Regions from separate parts of the Phyllobacterium sp. NPDC097923 genome, predicted to be linked through region 2. Evidence: riboswitches for the same ligand, from Rfam matches in the RefSeq annotation. Region 2 holds a riboswitch; each other region holds the start of a gene.

Region 1 (5,414 bases), on a different contig from region 2:
TGACGCAGGTTGGAAGAGCGCGCTTCGGGGATGGTGTAGAAGTTGATGTCGATGACATTGTCGAGCATGCGCATGGCCGTCGCCACAGTGCGCGCGAGACGCTCAAGGTCGAGGCCCCCAGCTGCAATGTGATTGGCAAGATTGATCGAGCCAAGATTGCACACCGCAACTTCATCCTTCGATGTGTTGAGGGTAATCTCGGTGCACAGGTTCGAGGAATGCACGACGCCGGCGTGACCCTGCGGCGAGCGGATATTGCAGGGGTCCTTGAACGTGACCCAGGGATGGCCGGTCTCGAACAGCATCGTCAAAATCCGGCGCCAGAGATCCAGTGCCCGCACGGTGCGGAAGACACGGATTTCCCCGCGTGCGGCCTTGGCTTCATAGGCCTCGTAGGCGGATTTGAATGCCGCGCCATAGAGATCATGCAGATCCGGTGTCTCGTCGGGTGAGAACAGGGTCCATGGCTCGTCCTTTTCCACGCGACTCATGAACAGATCAGGCACCCAGTTGGCCGTGTTCATGTCATGGGTGCGGCGGCGGTCGTCACCGGTATTCTTGCGCAGATCGAGAAACTCCTCGATATCGACATGCCAGGTCTCGAGATAGGCACAGACGGCGCCCTTGCGCTTGCCGCCCTGATTGACCGCGATGGCCGTATCGTTGGCCACTTTCAGGAACGGTACGACGCCTTGGCTTTCGCCGTTGGTTCCCTTGATATGGGCACCAAGACCGCGCACGGGCGTCCAGTCATTGCCGAGACCGCCGGAATATTTTGCCAGAAGCGCGTTGTCCTTCACCGCTTTGAAAATACCGTCGAGATCGTCGGCGACGGTGGTCAGGAAGCAGGAGGACAGTTGTGGGCGCAGCGTGCCCGAATTGAACAAGGTTGGAGTCGAAGCCATGAAGTCGAACGACGACAGCAGGTCGTAGAATTCGATGGCGCGCGCTTCCCGGTCGATCTCGCGGGTGGCGAGGCCCATGGCAACGCGCATCAGGAAGGCCTGCGGCAATTCGAACCGGATACCGCGTGTCTGCTGGAGATAGCGATCATACAATGTCTGCAGGCCGAGATACTGGAACTGCAGGTCGCGTTCCGGCTTCAGGGCTGCTGATATTTTCCGCAGGTCGAAGCGGGCAAGTTCAGGATCGAGCAGTTCCGCTTCAATCCCAGCCTTCACATAGGCGGGGAAATAATCGGCGTATCGCTCCGCCATTTCATGCTGGGTCGCCTGTTCAGGCCTGCCGAAGACAAAGCTCAAGGCTTCGCGGCGCAGCTTGTCCAGAAGCAGCCGGGCAGTGACAAAGGAATAGTTCGGTTCGGTTTCAACGAGTGTGCGTGCAGCCAGAATGGGCGCAAGCGACAGTTCGTCGAGGGTGATACCGTCATAGAGATTGCGCTGGGTTTCGCTGAGGATCGGGGTGGCGCTGACCCCGTCAAGTCCTTCGCAGGCTTCATCGATGATTCGGGCGAGGCGCGCCGCATCGAGCGGTGCCCTGGTCCCATCAAGCAGGGTGACGCTGAGGGACGGGCCGGTTTCGGCCACGGGTTCCACCAGCTTCGCCCGTTCTCTCGCGCGTTCTTCCCGGTAGAGCACGTAAGCGCGGGCGACTTTGTGGTTTTCGCTGCGCATGAGGGCAAGTTCGACCTGGTCCTGCACGTCTTCAATGTGAAACAGACGGCCTTCGCTGCTGCGGCGCTTCAATGTTGTCACGATGTCGGCGGTCAAGCCTTCGACGACATCGTGCACACGGCGCGAACCGGCAGCGACATTGCCTTCGACGGCGAGGAAGGCTTTGGTGAGAGCAACGGTGATTTTCAGCGGATCGAAGGGGGTGACCGAGCCATTGCGCCGAATGACGCGGTAGCCGGGCTCGCTGGATGATGGCTGCAGTTCGGCAGGACGAACCGGCGACTGACCGTCGGCGCGGGTGGTTTGAAGAGAAAGAGACATATGCTTATACCCCAAATGTTGGGGGCAAAGGTCGAGCGCACGCGTGCAAGAATCCGGTCAGCTTGCGGCCGACCATTGCAAGCGACACACCGGGACACCCCGCCCGTGGACGTTCATCATGTCATGGCAGGTCTCCTGGCTCACAGGTCGGCGCTGGTGTCGGCCTTCCCGAAGCTGGGCTTCAGTGGCATTGTCGACAACAACTCGCTGTTTACAGTTGCGGGGGCAGCGCCGGCATCAATGTCCAGGACATTTCACCGGCTTCCCTCTTAGCTCCCGGTCTTGCGACTCGGAGAGAACCATAACGTCTATATTTAGTATCAAATCGCAATTTTTAGTCAATAGATAGATAGCGACAGCTTCGCGTGCTCAGAGCACTGCGGATTGCGGCAAGACGAACGGTACGGATTTTCCGGGCAGACCGCCGACCTTGAGCGCACATTCATAGACGCGCAGGATGCGGTCATCCGTCAAGACTTCCATGGGGGTACCCACAGAATCGGCCCTTCCCCTGTGCATGACCACGACGCGGTCGGCAAACATGGAGGTCAGGTTGAGGTCATGCAGGATCGCGATGACCCCGCCACCGCGATCGGCAAAATCGCGGGCAATCTGCATGATGATCAGCTGATGTTTGATATCGAGGCTTGAAACCGGCTCATCAAGAAAGAGAAAGCGCGGCTGGCCGTCCAGCATCGGTTGCCAGACCTGGCAGAGGACGCGCGCCAGTTGCACCCGCTGCTGCTCGCCGCCAGAGAGTTCCTGATAGAACCGCCCGCCGAAACCCGCGAGGTCGACGCGCTCAAGCGCTTCATCGGGCAGTGTGTCCACGTTGTGGCGCGAAGCACCGGAGCGGCCGCTGGTCATGCCCAGCTTGACGATCTCACGCACGGTAAACGGGAAGGACAGCGAGGTGGATTGCGGCAGGATCGCCCGCATGGTTGCCATCTGCCAGAGCTTCAGCCGGTTGATCGGCGTGCCGTTGATGCTGATGACGCCCTCATGCGGCAGATCACCGGAGAGTGCACGCATCAGGGTCGTTTTGCCTGACCCATTGGGTCCGACGATAACTGTGAATGCGCCTGCCTCAGCATCAAAGGATATGTTCTCGACGATTCTGTTTCGACCGAGGGACACGGAGACATTGGAAACACGGATCATGATCAGAGGTCCAGAATGCCGCGGCGACGCAGCAATATCCACAGGAAGAAGGGTGCGCCAACGGCTGCCGTGACGATGCCGATCGGCAATTCGGCTGGAGCAACGATGGTCCGGCTGACCGCATCGGCAATCAGAAGGAGGCAGGCGCCAAGGAGAGCGGCGGCCGGCAGGAGATAGCGATGATCGGGGCCAATCACGAGGCGCAGCAGATGCGGAACGACGACGCCGACAAAGCCGATGCCGCCGCTCACCGCAACCGATGCGCCGGTGGCCGCAGCGACGGTGACAATGGCGATGCGTTTGAAGCGCTGTACCGGAATGCCGAGATGGCTGGCCGATGCTTCCCCGAGGGCGAGCCCGTTGAGGCCGCGGGCGAGGAATGGTGAAATGACGAGGGCGAGCGCAATGAGCGGGCCTGATGCGGCGATCTTGACCCAATTGGCTCCCGCCAGCGATCCCAGCCCCCAGAATGTCAGGTCGCGCAACTGTTTGTCGTCGGCGACATAGACCAGGACACCGATATAGGCGGCGGCCATGGCGCCGAGCGCAATACCGGCGAGCAGCATCGTGGCGATGGACGTTTGCCCGCGCCGCGTCGCGACGTGGTAGAGGATGAGCGTGAAGATGAGGGCGCCGAAGAAAGCGGCGAGCGGCAAGGCATAGAGACTGAACAGAGCGATCACCGGGGCGAGGAAGGTTCCGCCGAGAACGATGATGCTGACCGCGCCAAGCCCGGCGCCCGCCGAGACGCCGACAATGCCGGGGTCAGCCAGCGGATTGCGGAACAATCCCTGCATGACTGCACCCGATACGGCAAGGGACGCGCCGATCAGCGCGCCGAGAATGACGCGGGGCAAGCGGATATCGTAAATGATGATGCGATCACGGACGGAGAGCGCATTGTCCGTGATATCGGATCCGGCAATCAGGGACTTCACGACGGAGAGGACCGATGCATCGGATGCACCAAAGGCGAGGCTGAAAAGGACTGTGGCAACGAGCGCGACGCACAGGCAAGCAATGACCATGCGCGCAAACACTGACCGGTCACCATCCGGGCGCAGTCTGCTGCCGCCCTGTGCGGAAGCAAGGACGGCAGGTTTTCTCAAGACGGTCTCACTCATTTGCCGAGTTCGTTGCCGTAAATGGCTTCGGCCAGCTCGTGAATTGCCTTGGGCGCACGCGGCCCGAAGCCCAGCAGATACTGACCGCTCATGCGGATGATCTTCTTGTCTTTGCCGGCGGGCGTCGCGGCGATCGCCGCATTGGCAAGAAGGTCGGCATTGTCGGACGCATGGTCACCACCGCGGTCCATGACCAGAATGACGTCGGGTTTGGCGGTGATGATCGCCTCGTCCGTCAATGGCTTGTATCCGGGATATTCCGTGATCGCATTGTCGGCACCGGCCAGTGCGATGATCCCATTGGCTGCCGTTTTGGTGCCGGAGGCCATGATCTTGCCGCCTTGGGCGCTGAGGACAAACAGAATCCGCTTGCGGTTCTTGATGTTCTTCGTTGCGTCTTCGGCCGCCTGCAAATCCTTCTCGACCTGCGACGCCAGTTTTTCCGCCTTGTCGTCAACGCCAAGTGCCGTACCCACCACGCGTATTTTCGCCGCGATACTCTTTCCGGTGTAATCTTCCGGCACAAAAACGAAGGGCAGGCTGGCCTTCTTCAGGACATCGATGGTTTCCTTCGGGCCGCTGCCTTCCACGGCAATGATAGCCGTCGGATTGATGGAGAGAACCCCTTCGGGGGACAGCGCGCGCATATAGCCGACATCGGGCAGCTTCTGCGCCGCTTGCGGGTAGGTACTCGTCTGGTCACGGCCGACGAGGTGCCCTTCTTCCCCCAGCGCATAGACGATCTCCGTGATGGAGTCGCCGATGGACACTACCCGGCTCGCATCGGGAAGACGCCCGGTCACTTCTTCTGCAGAAGCCATGCCTTGTGCGTAAAGCAATGCCATCAGCCCGGCGAGCGAAGCGGCGAGATGCAGCCTTGCCGGCTTGCTCTGGCGTTTAGCGAACATGGTCATTTCCTTACGCGGCCGAACGCAGGATGCGCGGCAGGTTTTCGACAAGCTGGCGCCAGTCTTCCCGTTCGCCCGAACCCTCGTGGCGCTTGCCGAAGAACTGGATGATCATTTCCCCTTCGGCGCCGTAGGCTTCGAGCGATGTCACATGACCGTCCTTGGTCGGTTTGCGCACGGCCCACAACTCGGCAATGTGATCGAGGCGCAGGTGCATATGAAAGGTTTCATCGAGGATATTGAGCCAAGGCCCCATCGGCTTGATG
Region 2 (5,414 bases):
ACCTGCGAAAGGGCAATCTCCAGCTCGTAGAGACTGTCATGCCGCGCCTCGTCGATGCGCGGTGCCTGGCTGGTGGGCCCGATGAACAGGCCGGAGAACAGGTAGGAAAGCGACGGATGCCGCTGCCAGTGCAGGACAAGGCTTTTGAGCAGATCAGGACGGCGCAGGAACGGGCTGTTGGCGGGTGTTTCCCCGCCGACCACCACATGGTTGCCGCCGCCGGTACCGGTATGGCGGCCATCGATCATGAACTTGTCGGCACCGAGGCGCGTCTGGCGAGCCTCCTCATAGATTGCCGTTGTGGTTGCCACGCAGTCGCGCCAGTTGGCGGCCGGATGGATATTCACCTCGATCACGCCGGGATCGGGCGCAACGCGGATGACGTTGATGCGGTGATCCTGCGGCGGGCTGTAACCTTCGATGTGAACCGGCAGGCCGAGCTTGTGCGCCGCAGCTTCCGCCGCCGCAACCAGTTCCAGATAGTCCTCGAGCGCCTCCACCGGCGGCATGAACACGCTGAGGCGCCCGTCCCGCGGCTCGACCGATATGGCGGTGCGCACGGCCCCGCCGATTTCCCCCAGTTCCTGCTCGACCCGCTCCTGCTGGTTGCCTTCGTCCGCGGTGAAAGAGGCAACCGCCAGGATGTTCTCACGCGCCTGCGGTGCTGGGTCGGGAAGCGCCCCGCGATCCACCGACGGATCGACCGGCACGATATAGGGATAGTCCGAGGCCGGAACATGCGGCAGGGCGCCGAGCGGAAGGCGGTATCCGACGGGCGAATCGCCCGGCACCAGGAACAGCTTGCCGCGCCGCGTCTTCCATTTTTCGCTGCGCCAGCGCGGGCCGGAGGCCTGGCTGTTCCAGCGCTGCACCGGCAGGACAAAACCGCTCGGCTCGGTCAGGCCCCGCTCGAAAACCCGGGCGATGCGGCTGCGCTCTTCCGGGTCTTTCAGCCTGGAGTTGGACGGATCGACATTGTCGGGAAGATTGCCCTCCTTGATGATCCATTCCGCCGGATCTTCATAGGCGGGCGCCACCATCTCTTCTTCAACACCGAGCTCCTGCGCCAACGCGACGAGCAGCTTCCCGGCATCTTCCGGCTTGACGTCAGCCTTGCCGTTCTCGGGCGCGATCAGATCGGGGTTGACCCAGATCGGCTTGCCGTCCTTGCGCCAGTAAAGCGAGAACGTCCAGCGCGGCAGGCTTTCGCCCGGATACCACTTGCCCTGCCCGTAATGCAGAAAACCGCCCGGCGCAAAACGCTCACGCAACCGCCGGATCAGTTTGTCGGCCTTTTCGCGCTTGGTCGGCCCGACCGCATCGGTGTTCCATTCGCCCGATTCGAAATCATCGATGGACACGAATGTGGGCTCGCCGCCCATGGTCAGGCGCACATCCCGTTCGTTCAGGATCGCGTCGACCTTTTCGCCGAGCGCATCGAGCGCATTCCAGGATTCGTCGGAAAACGGCTTGGTGATGCGCGGGTGCTCGGACACACGCGTCACCCGCATATCGAAACCGAATTCCACATTGGCGAATTCCGCCATGCCGGAAATCGGTGCAGCGTTGCGATAGTGCGGGGTGGCGGCAAGCGGTACGTGGCTTTCGCCGGTCAGAAGCCCGGAGGTGGGGTCGAGACCGATCCAGCCCGCCCCCGGCAGATAGACTTCGCACCAGGCATGCAGATCGGTGAAATCCTTGTCCGTTCCGGCGGGACCATCGATGGCGACAAGATCAGGCTTCAGCTGGATGAGATAGCCGGAGACGAACCGTGCAGCAAAACCGAGATTGCGCAGGACCTGCACCAGCAGCCAGCTTGAATCCCGGCACGATCCCGAGCGCAGGTTCAAGGTGGCGTCCGGCTCCTGAACCCCGGTTTCCATGCGGATGACGTAGCCGATCTCGCGCTGGATACGTGCGTTGAGATCGACGACGAAATTCACCGTGTTCGTCGGGCTGCGATCGATGGTTGCAAGGAAAGCCGAAACCAGCGGTCCTGCCGATTCCGGCTTCATATAGATCGACAGGTCGTCGCTGATCTCTTCGGGATAGCTGAACGGCCAGGTTTCGGCGACCGGTTCGACGAAGAAATCGAATGGATTGTAGACGGTCATATCAGCGACGAGATCGACCTCGATCTTCAGCTCCGTCACCGGTTCGGGAAAGACGAAGCGGGCGAGGAAATTGCCGTAGGGATCCTGCTGCAGGTTGACGAAATGATTGGCCGGACTGACTTTCAGGGAATGGCTGAGAACTTTTGTCCGGGAATGGGGTGCTGGCTGGAGCCGGATGATCTGCGGCCCGAGCGTGATGGGCCGGTCATACCGGTAATGCGTCAGATGATAGACTGCTGCGTGAATTGCCATATCGCCTCAAAAGTCTGATTCAAAAAAACCGCGGTTCCACAAATGCTCCCCGCACTCTAACGAGTTACCGGCCAATTGAAATCTTTCATTTGCCAAAAATTTTGGCAGCGGCAAAAATTGCCGCATAAACGTGCTTGCAACTGCGCGGCTGGCCGCATAGCATTCGCGCCGATGGTTTCTTCTGCACGACAACGCGGGAGATGAAAAGGGAACACGGTGAGGCGTACCCAAAAGGGACCGAGACCGTGGCTGCCCCCGCAACTGTAAGCGGTGAGCGATGCCTGACATGCCACTGACCGGAAGGTCGGGAAGGCAAGGCGAAGCTGAGACCCGCGAGCCAGGAGACCTGCCATCTCATCTACAATTCGAACCGGACGGGGTGTGCCGGGAGCGATGCGATGTCCTCTCCCGCATTGTCGCGATGGTGCATTGGCCGCGTTCCCCTAACCTTTGTCCACAAGGCAAGGCACCGGCATGACCACGCCAAGACCCGACCACCTGATTATCCTCTGCACCCCGTGCAAGACCGCCGGCGGCCAGCCGCGGCCGGGGCAGCCATGACATATCGGGTATTGACTAATGTTATAACGTTACTATACGAGAACGACGCGTCCGCGATGACGCGACGACGTTTACCGGTTGGGATTTGACACCATGTGCCTTGCCTGCAGTCACGGATATCCGCCCATGAGCCATGTCGCCCTGCGTGCCGACGAGGTGACGTTCCGCACAGCCGGCCAGACGCTGGTGGATGAGGTATCGCTCGACATCGTGCGCGGCGCGCGTCTTGCCATTATCGGGCCGAATGGCGCCGGGAAATCCACGCTTTTGCGCATGCTGGCCGGGCTGCTGCGTCCCTCCTCCGGCAACGTCCATCTCGACGGCACGGCAATAGACCGGCTGCCGCCGAAGGAACGGGCCAGGAGATTTGCCTTCGTCGGCCAGACCGACATGCCGGACCCGCAATTGCTGGTGGACGATTATGTATCCCTTGGCCGCATCCCGCACACCGGCACCCTGACCAAGGCGAAAGACCGGGATATCGTGACGGAAGCCCTGCTCCGCGCCGGGATCGCCGCGTTTTCGCGCCGTCCCATCGGCTCGCTCTCCGGCGGCGAAAGGCAGCGCGTGCAGCTGGCGCGCGCCATCGCCCAGCAGCCGGATATCCTGTTTCTCGACGAACCCACCAATCACCTCGACCCGAAAGCGCGCAGCGAACTGCTGGCGCTGGTCGCCGGCCTCGACGTGACAACCATCGCAGTCCTGCACGACCTGCCGCTGGTGGCGCCGTTTGCCACCCACGTCGCCGTCATGCATGCCGCCCAGCTCGTCGCCGCCGGCACGCCCGACGAAACGCTGACGCCGCGCATCGTCAGCGATGTCTTCGATCTCGATGTGCTGCGCCTGCGCCATCCCTCGCAGGATCGCGATCTCATGGTGTTCGAAGCACCCGGACCAACCACAAAACAAACTGCTCAGCTACGGAGAATTTGATGAAAAGAATGCTGCTCGCCCTCGCCTTATCGGCGCTGTCCGCCCCCGCATGGGCGTTTCCCGTGACGGTCGAAAGTTGCGGCAACCCCCTCACCTTCGAGGCCGCGCCAAAGCGCGCGGTCATCCAGGACATCAACATGAGCGAAATGGCCTTCGCCCTGCACCTGCAATCCTCGATGGTCGGGGTTTCGGGCATTACCGGCTGGTACAAGCTCGACGACGCCTTCAAGAAGCAGCTGGGCGCCATTCCCGAGCTTGCGCCCAAATACCCGACCCTTGAAAATCTCATTGCGGCGGAACCGGATTTCTTCTTCGCCGGCTGGAATTACGGCATGAAGCCGGGCGGCGAAGTGACCCCCGACACGCTGGCGCCGCATGGCATCAAGACGCTTGAACTGACCGAAAGCTGCGTTCATCTCGACAAGTCCCGGCCCGCTGCATCCATGGACCTGCTTTATGGCGACATGGAAAAGCTCGGCAAAATTTTCGGCAAAGAGGACGAGGCAAATAAACTCGTCGGCGGCTGGAAGACAGAACTTGCCGCGATCAAGACCAAGATCGGCGACAAGAGCGGCACCCGCGTCTTCCTCTATGATTCCGGCGAGGACAAGCCGTTTACAGCGGGCAAGTTCGCCATTCCCACGGCGATGATCAGCGAAGCCGGCGGCACCAACATCATGGCCGATCTCGACACCAGTTGGGGCACTACTTCGTGGGAAACCGTGGCGACGCGCAATCCGGAATTCCTCGTCCTCCTCGATTATCAGGATGATGCGGGTTACCAGAAGCTGCTCAACTTCCTCAAATCCCATCCGGCAATGAAGGAAACCGACGCCGTCAAGAACAACCGCTTCGTCGCCCTGCGCTATGCGGAACTGACGCCCGGACCGGCCAACATCGAGGCCATCGCCAAGATGGCCAAGGCCATGCATCCGGAAGCATTCTGAGTGCATCTGCCTTTCCGTCAGCATCTGACACTCATGACGGGGGTGATGGCCATTCTGGCCCTCGCCCTCGTGTCGATTGCCTATGGGGCAACGGTCATTCCGCTCGGCGACGTCCTGCGCGCCCTCGCCCATGCCGCCGGTCTCTCCGATACCGTCGTCAATGGCCCGGTCGGCAAGATCATCGTTGACCTGCGCCTGCCGCGGGTGATCCTTGCGATCTGCGTCGGCGCGGGGCTCGGCATTATCGGCGCGCTGCTGCAAACCGTCACCCGCAACGACCTTGCCGATCCGTTCCTGTTCGGCCTTTCCAATGGCGCGGCGGCGGGAGCAGTCTCGGTGATTACGGTCATCGGCGACCGCTTCGGCATCTGGACGCTGCCGATTGCCGCCTTCAGCGGCGGCATGCTGGCGGCCATCGTCGTGCTGATGCTGGTGCGGCGCGTGCAGGGACAGGGGCCGGAGCGGCTGATCCTGGCGGGCCTTGCCGTCTCCTTCCTGTTTGCTGCACTCACCAACTACATGGTGTTTGCCGGCGACCAGCGCGCCGCGCATTCGGTGATGTTCTGGACACTCGGCGGCCTTGGCCTTGCCCGCTGGGAGAACCTGC
Region 3 (5,414 bases), on a different contig from region 2:
TCGACGTCCGCTTTCCCACCTCGCAGAGTCTGGATGGATCGGACGCCATGAACCCGGACCCGGATTATTCCGCCGCCTATGTCATCCTCGATACGGACAACAAGGCTTTGTCCGGCCATGGGCTGACCTTCACCATCGGTCGCGGCAATGAAATCTGCTGCCTGGCGATTGAAGCGATGAAGCATCTCGTCGTCGGGCTGGAACTGGACTGGGTGAAGGAAAATCCCGGCCGTTTCTGGCATTTCATCACCGGCGACAGCCAGTTGCGCTGGATCGGGCCCGACAAGGGCGCGATGCATCTGGCGACGGGTGCGGTGGTCAATGCGGTCTGGGACTTGCTTGCCAAGGAGGCGGGAAAGCCGGTCTGGCAGCTGGTCGGCGAAATGACGCCGGAAGAAATCGTCGATATCGTCGACTTCCGCTACCTGACCGACGTGCTGACGCGCGAGGAGGCGCTCGCCATCCTGCGCAAGGCGGAGAACGGCAAGAAGGAGCGGATCGCCACGCTGCAGGCGGAAGGCTATCCCTGCTACACCACATCGGCAGGCTGGCTCGGCTATTCCGATGAAAAGCTGCGCCGCCTCTGCCAGGAAGCCGTTGATGCCGGTTTCAACCACATCAAGATGAAGGTCGGCCGCGATCTTGAAGACGATATCCGCCGCCTGACCATTGCCCGTGAGGTCATCGGGCCGGACCGTATCCTGATGATCGATGCCAATCAGGTCTGGGAAGTGGGCGAGGCCATCGATTGGGTCAACAAGCTTGCCTTCGTCAAGCCGTTCTTCATCGAAGAGCCGACCAGCCCGGATGACGTGGCGGGCCACCGCAAGATCCGGCAGGCAATCAAGCCGGTGAAGGTCGCGACCGGCGAGATGTGCCAGAACCGCATCATGTTCAAGCAGTTCATCGCCGAAGGCGCCATCGACGTGGTGCAGATCGATTCGTGCCGCATGGGCGGTCTGAACGAAGTGCTCGCCGTGCTGCTGATTGCCGCCAAATATGAGCTTCCTGTCTGGCCGCATGCGGGCGGTGTCGGCCTGTGCGAATATGTGCAGCATCTGTCGATGATCGACTATATCGCCGTGTCGGGGACGAAGGAGGGCCGGGTGATCGAATATGTCGACCATCTGCACGAACATTTTGTCGATCCCTGCCATATCCGGGATGCCGCCTATATGCCACCGTCGCTGCCGGGTTTCTCGATTGAAATGAAACAGGCGTCGATCAAGGAATATCTCCACCGGCCATAGGAAAAGGGGCGGGGCTTCATCAGTCTGACAAAGAGCTGTCCTATGGCGATTGCATTGTCTTTTCTCGTCACGGGGTTCCCATGCTCGATCTGATCAAGCCTTCGCTTGCCCGCTTTGCCGCCAGCCTGCACCCGGAACCACCGGTGCATCTTGGCCGGCGCTACAACAGCGCGGGCGTCTTTCAGCCGGAACCTGGCAATACGGTGGTCTGCCATCTCGTGAAGGGGTCCGAGTCGGAAGGCTCGGTCATTGCCGTGCGCGACCGGATGCTGGCGATGCCCGATGCCGGGCAACTGGCCTTTACCCCCGTCTCCAGCCTGCACATGACGCTGTTTCAGGGCATTATCGAATATCGCCGCCGCCCGTCCTATTGGCCGGATGATGTTCCATTGGAGACAAGCATCGACGACATGACGCGGCTTTATGTGGATCGCCTGCGGGATTTCGAGGGATGCGGGCCGTTCAACGTGGAGGTGATCGATGTCACGCCGGCAGGTCTGACCGTGGCGGGCGCCAGTGAATATGACGAGCGCATCATGCGCGCCTGGCGCGATGAACTGGCCGTGCCGTTCGGTTACCGGCATCCTGATCACGACACCTATGTCTTCCACATCACGCTGGCCTATCCGATCGCGCGGTTCCCGGATGAAAGGCTCGGGGCCTGGCAGGAACTTCTGGATGATTGCCTAGCATTCATCCGGCGTGAATCGCCGGTCATTGCGTTGAATGCGCCCGCATTGTGCAGTTTTGTCGATATGAATCATTTCGAGGAACTGGTGGTTCTGGATTGAACCAGAGGCCGTTTGATCGCCAATCTGCGACATAGTGTACACGCGCCCGGCGTGTCGTCTTACGTAAATGCGATGTCGTTTCCGCACCTATTCTTTTTGGGTGCCGGATGCTTTTATCGGGGCACTTGAGGTGCCGCTTTTCTAGGGAAGCGGAGAATTGGGAAGCCGGTCGGAAACCCGGCGCTGCCCCCGCAACGGTAGTGGAGTGAAACACGGCATAACAGCCACTGGGTCACAACCCCGGGAAGGCGTCGTGACAGCCGATACGGCAACTCCAGAGCCCGGAAACCAGCCTCGGTACTGAAAACCGACTGATCGCGGTGGGCGATCAAGGAGCATGATTCTGTGCGGGCACCAGCCGGTGGCTGGCCGTGCAGGCGTTCTTCCTCCGTCACCACCAGTCAGTTCTTTCGCAACATCGAGGCGAGGACACGACATGGATATACGCAACGAACTGCTCCGGAACCTGAGAAACCGGAAACCCGGCTACGGCCTTGAACAGTCTTTCTATTCCGATCCGGATTATTTCCGGCTGGATATGGAGAACATCTTTTATCGCGACTGGCTGTTCATCGGCCATGATTGCGAAGTCGCCAAGCCCGGCAACTTCTTCACGGTGCAGGTCGGCGACTATCCCGTGGTCATCGTGCGCGACCGCCAGGGCCAGATCCGGGCTTTTCACAATTCCTGCCGCCATCGCGGCTCGCGCGTCTGCTCGGCTGAGCGCGGCACGTCGGCCAAGCTCGTCTGCCCCTATCACCAGTGGACCTACGAGCTTGACGGGCGCCTGCTGTTCGCCCGCCAGATGGGCGATGATTTCGACGCCAGCCAGCACAGCCTGAAGCCGGTGCAGTGCGAAAGCGTCGGCGGTTACATCTTCATCTGCCTGGCGCAGAATCCTGTCGATTTCAGCGCGACGCGCGCACTGATCGAACCCTATCTCGCGCCGCACCACCTCACCGAAACCAAGGTGGCCTATCAGAGCACCATCGTCGAAAAGGGCAACTGGAAGCTGGTCTGGGAAAACAACCGCGAGTGCTATCACTGCGTGGCCAATCATCCCGAGCTGTGCAAGACTTTCCCGGAAGCGCCGAGCGTAAGCGGTGTCCAGGGCGCCGCCGACGATCCGGAGATTGCCGCGCACTGGCAGCGCTGCGAAGCGGCAGGCCTGCCCAGCATTTTCCGCATGTCCGATGACGGCCAGTACCGCGCCACCCGTGTGCCGCTGCTGCGCGATGCGGAAAGCTACACGATGAGCGGGCGCCGCGCCGTCGGCCGGCAGCTCAGCGACAGCGTCAACGAGAAGCAGATCGGCTCGCTGCTGCTGTTCCATTACCCGACCACCTGGAACCATATCCTCGGCGACCATGCCATTTCCTTCCGTGTGCTGCCGCTCGGCCCGGATGAAACGCAGGTCACCACCAAATGGCTGGTGCACAAGGATGCGGTCGAGGGCGTGGATTACACCATCGAGGAACTGACGCATGTCTGGCTCGAGACCAATGACCAGGACCGCCGGATCGTCGAGGAAAATGCCTTCGGCATCCGCTCGCCCGCCTATGAGCCCGGACCCTATTCGCCCGAGCATGAAGGCGGCGTGCTGCAATTCCTCGAATGGTACTGCAGGTTCATGGAAGAGCGTCTCTCCGGCGGCGATACGCGGCTCAGCAAGGTAGCATAGGTACACAATGAACATGGGCGTTCCTCAGTCTTACCCGCACCTTGACCAGATGCAGCCATGGAATGACCGGCTGCATCTGCTGGAGTGTCTGTCGATCATCGAGGAAGCGCCGAATGTGAAGACCTTCACATTCCGTTCCGACAACCAGAACTGGTTCCGCTACGAGCCGGGCCAGTTCATGACCTTCGAGCTGCCGGTGCAGCCCGAAGCCGTCCTGCGCACCTATACGCTCTCCTCCAGCCCGTCACGGCCCTTCACCATCGCCGTGACGGTCAAGGCACAGGAGAACAGCATCGGCACCCGCTGGATGCTGGATCACCTGACCCCCGGCATGCGGCTGAAGGCCTTCGGTCCGCTCGGCGATTTCTCCATGCGCAGGCATCCGGGGGAAAAGTACCTGTTCATCTCGGCCGGGTCCGGCATCACGCCGATGATGTCGATGACCCGCTGGATGCATGATTGCGCCCCGCAGAGCGATATCAGCTTCGTCACCTGCGCCCGCCGGCCCAGCGACATCATTTTCCGCCGGGAACTGGAATATCTGACAAACTGCATGCCCAACCTGAAACTGTCGTTCCTGATCAAGGAACATGAGATGGGGCAGGTGTGGACCGGTATCCGCGGGCGGTTGGAAGCGCCCAAGCTGCCGCTACTGTCACCCGATTTCAAGGACAGGACGATCTTCTGCTGCGGTCCGGAAAGTTTCATGCGCGATGTGCGCGGCATGCTCGAAGCCAGCGGTTTCGACATGGCGCGGTATCATCAGGAAAGCTTCGGTCCTGCCGCAGAACCCGTCTTGCCCGCCTTCGATGTGATGTCCACCGACGCCGTGGAAGCATCGGCGACGATCACCTTTTCCATGTCGGGCATGGACGTGCCGTGCATGCCGGGGGATACGATCCTCAAGGCGGCGCGCGGCGCCGGTATCCGCATTGCAGCGGCCTGCGAATCCGGCCTGTGCGGCACGTGCAAGGTGATGAAACTCTCGGGCAAGTCCGAGATGGATCACAATGGCGGCATTCTCGACGAGGAGATCGACGAGGGATTTGTCCTTGCCTGCTGCACGAAACCCCTCGGCAATGTGGAGATCGAGGCCTGAGCGCCACCTTTTGAGGTATTCTCCGCTCTGAAGTGCAGGCAATAACTGGCAGGGAAGGCTGGCATTGCGATTGTGCGTGGTTCGACAAGCTCACCATGAGGGAGAGGGTTGGGCTGCAATGCTTAATCACAAGGATTGCAGGATATGACTCCCTGAAGTCCTCATCCTCCCTCATGGTGAGCTTGTCGAACCACGCACCACGCACCGTAAAAAATGCCTGTGCCTAAAACACCACGGTCTTGTGGCCGTTGAGCATGACGCGGGATTCGAGGTGCTTCTTGACGGCACGGGCGAGCACCCGGCTCTCGATATCGCGGCCGGTGGCGACAAAGTCCTCGGCGCTCATGGCATGGCTGACCCGCTCGGTCTCCTGCTCGATGATCGGGCCCTCGTCGAGGTCGGGCGTGACATAATGCGCCGTCGCGCCGATCAGCTTCACCCCGCGCTCGAACGCCTGGTGATAGGGCTTTGCCCCCTTGAAGCTCGGCAGGAACGAATGGTGGATGTTGATCACCTTGCCGAACAGCCGTTTTGACAGATTGTCCGACAGAACCTGCATGTAGCGGGCGAGGATGACGAGATCGGCGCCGGTG

The links. Region 2 has a riboswitch for cobalamin ahead of ACIQWS_RS04330 (ABC transporter ATP-binding protein). Riboswitches for the same ligand answer to the same signal wherever they lie in the genome.
Region 1: linked by a shared signal. The riboswitch ahead of ACIQWS_RS16920 (ribonucleoside-diphosphate reductase subunit alpha) and the one ahead of ACIQWS_RS04330 (ABC transporter ATP-binding protein) in region 2 are both predicted to bind cobalamin.
Region 3: linked by a shared signal. The riboswitch ahead of ACIQWS_RS21275 (aromatic ring-hydroxylating dioxygenase subunit alpha) and the one ahead of ACIQWS_RS04330 (ABC transporter ATP-binding protein) in region 2 are both predicted to bind cobalamin.

Annotation. Positions count from the first base shown of each region.
Region 1 covers NZ_JBIWBL010000003.1:235,971-241,384, forward strand. Annotated here, with positions in the region: gene ACIQWS_RS16920 (ribonucleoside-diphosphate reductase subunit alpha) at 1-1,955, opposite strand, end outside; cobalamin riboswitch at 2,063-2,274, opposite strand; gene ACIQWS_RS16925 (heme ABC transporter ATP-binding protein) at 2,325-3,116, opposite strand; gene ACIQWS_RS16930 (FecCD family ABC transporter permease) at 3,119-4,240, opposite strand; gene ACIQWS_RS16935 (hemin ABC transporter substrate-binding protein) at 4,237-5,154, opposite strand; gene ACIQWS_RS16940 (hemin-degrading factor) at 5,159-5,414, opposite strand, start outside.
Region 2 covers NZ_JBIWBL010000001.1:863,584-868,997, reverse strand. Annotated here, with positions in the region: gene ACIQWS_RS04335 (DUF2126 domain-containing protein) at 1-2,366, opposite strand, end outside; cobalamin riboswitch at 2,522-2,735, shown strand; gene ACIQWS_RS04330 (ABC transporter ATP-binding protein) at 3,054-3,860, shown strand; gene ACIQWS_RS04325 (ABC transporter substrate-binding protein) at 3,860-4,807, shown strand; gene ACIQWS_RS04320 (iron ABC transporter permease) at 4,841-5,414, shown strand, end outside.
Region 3 covers NZ_JBIWBL010000005.1:185,280-190,693, reverse strand. Annotated here, with positions in the region: gene ACIQWS_RS21285 (L-fuconate dehydratase) at 1-1,250, shown strand, start outside; gene ACIQWS_RS21280 (DUF1868 domain-containing protein) at 1,331-2,041, shown strand; cobalamin riboswitch at 2,153-2,353, shown strand; gene ACIQWS_RS21275 (aromatic ring-hydroxylating dioxygenase subunit alpha) at 2,478-3,722, shown strand; gene ACIQWS_RS21270 (hybrid-cluster NAD(P)-dependent oxidoreductase) at 3,730-4,821, shown strand; gene purU (formyltetrahydrofolate deformylase) at 5,045-5,414, opposite strand, start outside.